One region of the Phytobacter palmae genome, then DNA from elsewhere that is predicted to be linked to it. Evidence: predicted binding sites of a transcription regulator. Region 1 holds the regulator's gene; the other holds the start of a gene.

Region 1 (2,205 bases):
ATCGACTATCCCTGGCTGCTGGCGATGCTGCAGGGTTCGTTCATTTCGCACATGAATACGCTTGTGGTGCCGGGTGGGAAAATGGGACTGGCGATGGAGCTCATCATGACCCCGCTGGTACAGCGGTTGATGGAAGGGAAGAAAATTCAGTAGCCTTGCGGCGGACACAATATCTTCCCCCGCCAGGTGTAGCCCCGGAAAGCGTAGCGCCACCGGGGAAAAGGTCGAATGCGCTACGCTTATCCGACTTACCTGCTTAGCCTTTGAAAGCGGTTCTCAGGCCTCAATCACTTCATACGAATGCGTGATTTTCACCGCCTTCTCCAGCATTAACGCGACGGAGCAATATTTCTCGGCAGAGAGATCCACCGCACGCGATACCGCCGCCTCTTTCAGCTCCTTGCCGGTCACGATGAAGTGCAAGTTGATATGCGTAAACAGACGCGGAGCCTCTTCACGACGCTCTGAGGTCAGCTTCACTTCGCAATCTTTCACATCGTGGCGGCCTTTTTGCAGAATAGATACAACATCGATAGCGCTGCATCCTCCTGCTGCCATCAGCACCATTTCCATCGGGCTTGGGGCTTTGTCGCCTGAGTTACCATCCATCAGGATCTGGTGCCCGGACGCAGACTCGCCAAGGAACGTTAAACCTTCTACCCATTTCACTCGAGCTTGCATTTTTAATTCACTCCGGAGTTACAGTTTTCTTTACAGATTACGCGTACATAAGAAAACTCGCAACGGAAGGCGACCTGCGTCAAGCTGAAGCGAGACACCAGGAGACAGGCGACAAAAGCTATGCTAAAACAATCGGGATGCTACAGTGATACATTGATGTTATGTATGTATGCAGAGGACATCACATATTACAGGCCGCAGGCATGTCTGACGGTCCACTTCCCAGGTATGGGGAAGATAGATTGCAACCCCGGACGCGATATGTGAATCCAGCGTCTGGAGCCAGCTTATAACAGAGGATAACCGCGCATGGTGCTTGGCAAACCGCAAACAGACCCGACTCTCGAATGGTTCTTGTCTCATTGCCACATTCATAAGTACCCATCGAAGAGCACGCTGATTCACCAGGGTGAAAAAGCGGAAACGTTGTATTACATCGTCAAAGGCTCAGTGGCTGTGCTAATCAAGGATGAAGAAGGTAAAGAGATGATCCTCTCTTACCTTAACCAGGGAGATTTTATCGGTGAACTGGGTCTGTTCGAAGAGGGTCAGGAGCGCAGTGCATGGGTACGCGCCAAAACCGCTTGTGAAGTGGCCGAAATCTCCTATAAAAAATTCCGTCAATTAATTCAGGTGAACCCGGATATCCTGATGCGTTTGTCTTCTCAGATGGCGCGTCGTCTGCAGGTCACCTCAGAAAAAGTCGGCAACCTCGCCTTCCTTGATGTGACAGGCCGTATCGCACAGACGCTGCTGAATCTGGCGAAACAGCCGGATGCAATGACCCACCCGGACGGTATGCAAATTAAAATTACCCGTCAGGAAATTGGTCAGATCGTTGGCTGCTCCCGCGAAACTGTCGGTCGTATCCTGAAAATGCTGGAAGATCAAAACCTGATCTCCGCGCACGGTAAAACCATCGTCGTGTACGGTACACGTTAATTCTCAAGCGGCGCGTCGCCCTTAACGATGCGCCGTTTTTGTCTCTCTTTTCCATGTGGCGCAGGCTGATTTATCACCCCGAAATCAACTATGCACTGCGACAAACGCTGGTGTTATGCCTCCCTGTGACCGTGGGTCTCATCGCGGGCCGTCTCGATCTCGGTTTGTTGTTTTCCCTTGTTCCTGCCTGCTGCAATATTGCCGGTCTGGATACGCTGCATAAACGTTTCTTCAAACGTGTCTTCATCGGCGGCACTCTCTTCGCTGGCAGTAGCCTCACGGTACAGTTATTACTGACGCAAAATGTTCCGCTACCGCTGATCCTGACCGGATTAACGCTGGTCCTCGGCGTCACGGCAGAAATCAGCGCATTGCACGGGCGCCTGCTCCCCGCCTCGATCATTGCCGCCATCTTTACGCTCAGCCTCGCCGGTAGCATGCCCATCTGGGAACCGTTACTGATTTATGGTCTGGGGACACTGTGGTACGGCGCGTTTAACGCCTTCTGGTTCTGGCTGTGGCGGGAGCAACCGCTACGTGAATCATTGAGTCTGCTGTATCGCCAGCTGGCGGACTATTGCG
Region 2 (2,205 bases), on a different contig from region 1:
AAATCCTGCCTGCCAAATGGGTTAATCCTGGCTGCTATGTGCTGATCCGCTACATGGCGCTCCTGTTTGTGCCAATTGGTGTGGGCGTAATGCAGTATTACGACATTCTGCGCGCGCAGTTTGGCCCGATAGTGGTCTCCTGTGCCGTCAGTACGGTTATCGTTTTTCTCGTGGTGAGCTGGGCCACTCATCTGGCGCACGGCGAACGTAGAGTCATTGGCGAGAAAGGAAGTGAAAAATGATGGCGTATATCTGGTGGTCGCTTCCGCTCACGCTGGCGGTCTTTTTTGCAGCGCGTAAGCTCTCTGCACGCTTCAAAATGGCGCTGCTTAATCCTTTGCTGATTGCGATGGTGGTGATTATCCCGTTCCTGCTGGTTACCGGCATCCCTTATGACCACTACTTTCAGGGAAGCAAAGTTCTTAATGATTTACTGCAACCTGCGGTGGTCGCCCTGGCATTTCCGCTTTATGAGCAGTTACATCAGATTCGCGCGCGCTGGAAATCCATCATTACTATCTGCTTTTTCGGCAGTATTGTGGCGATGGCGAGCGGAGCCGGTATTGCGCTGATGATGGGCGCATCGCCAGAGATTGCCGCGTCTATTCTGCCCAAATCAGTCACCACGCCAATTGCCATGGCGGTTGGTGGCAGCATTGGCGGTATTCCGGCGATTAGCGCGGTTTGCGTGATTTTTGTCGGCGTACTGGGCGCGGTCTTCGGTCACACGCTGCTGGATGCCATGCGTATTCGCACAAAATCAGCCCGCGGCCTGGCCATGGGCACAGCCTCTCACGCCCTGGGTACCGCGCGTTGTGCGGAGCTGGATTATCAGGAAGGGGCGTTCAGCTCACTGGCACTGGTTATTTGTGGGATTATTACGTCACTGATTGCGCCATTCCTCTTTCCCGTAATCCTCGCGATAGCGGGCTAAAATTTGCGATGAGTCGCGCATTTTTAATTTGAATTGCATACGTTGCATATACAGTGAGATGTTGATCACATATAAAGGCTAAAACGGCCCTTACACTACGATCCCATTACATTGTTATGAGGCAACGCCATGCATTCACGTTTTCACACTGCGTTTCCGGCCCTTGCGGAGAATTTACAGGCCGCACTGGCACCGCTGCTGGCGGACGCGGATTTTCCCGCGATGTTAAGCGCTGAACAGGTATCGACTCTGCTTAACGCCACGGGTATGGACGAAGACGCGTTGGCTTTCGCTCTGTTACCGTTAGCAGCAGCCTGTGCACGTACTGAGCTTTCGCATTTTAATGTCGGCGCGATTGCCCGCGGTATTAGCGGTACCTGGTATTTCGGCAGCAATATGGAATTTCTTGGCGCCACTATGCAGCAAACCGTCCATGCTGAGCAAAGTGCCATCAGCCACGCATGGCAGCGCGGCGAAAAAGCGCTGGCCTCTATCACCGTTAATTACACCCCCTGCGGTCACTGTCGCCAGTTTATGAATGAACTGAACAGCGGCCTGACGCTACGTATTAACTTACCGGGTCGTACGCCACATACCCTGGGTGATTATCTGCCAGACGCCTTCGGTCCTAAGGATCTTGAGATCAAAACCCTGCTACTTGATGAGCAGGACCACGGGTTTACCCTGAGCGGAGACGCACTCTCTCAGGCGGCCATCACTGCGGCTAATAAAAGCCATACGCCGTATACACAGTCACCGTCCGGGGTAGCTATCGAGTGCCGAAACGGGCGGATTTTCAGTGGCAGCTATGCGGAAAATGCCGCATTTAACCCGACATTGCCACCGCTACAGGGCGCTCTGAATCTGATGAGCCTTGCCGGATACGACTACCCGGATATGCAGCGTGCGGTACTCGCCGAAAAAGCCGATGCCCCTCTCACCCAATGGGACGCGACTGTCGCCACGTTGCGCGCCCTGGGTTGCCAGAACGTTGAGCGTGTTTTGCTCGACTGACCTCTCAACTGCGGGCATTTTGCCCGCAGTGATGAAAAACCCCGCAATTGAACGCCCGTTTCTTGCGATTGCCGAACGGGTAAAGTAGCCTTGAGTGAAATTTAACCCTGTACCGAGTTTGTCTGCATGCTAAAGCGCTTTGTATACAGCCTGTTGGTCCTTATCGGCTTACTGCTGTTGACTGCGCTCGGCTTAGACCGCTGGATAAGCTGGAAAACGGCCCCCTATATCTATGATGACCTGCAGGACTTGCCGTG

Evidence for each region. Region 1 encodes CRP, which controls carbon source genes, mostly activating them, when cyclic AMP is high. Its sites were predicted from a motif close to ATGTGANNNNNNTCACAT; they were not measured.
Region 2: cdd (cytidine deaminase) is a predicted target of CRP. The motif match lies at 988-1,005, and genes of this name have one in related genera.

What each region holds. Positions count from the first base shown of each region.
Region 1 is NZ_JBCIVJ010000002.1:25,732-27,936, forward strand. Features, by position in the region: gene AAIG39_RS02830 (phosphoribulokinase) at 1-153, shown strand, start outside; gene AAIG39_RS02835 (OsmC family protein) at 277-681, opposite strand; gene crp (cAMP-activated global transcriptional regulator CRP) at 991-1,623, shown strand; gene AAIG39_RS02845 (YccS/YhfK family putative transporter) at 1,677-2,205, shown strand, end outside.
Region 2 is NZ_JBCIVJ010000003.1:216,526-218,730, forward strand. Features, by position in the region: gene AAIG39_RS06225 (CidA/LrgA family protein) at 1-242, shown strand, start outside; gene AAIG39_RS06230 (CidB/LrgB family autolysis modulator) at 239-934, shown strand; gene cdd (cytidine deaminase) at 1,064-1,948, shown strand; gene sanA (outer membrane permeability protein SanA) at 2,075-2,205, shown strand, end outside.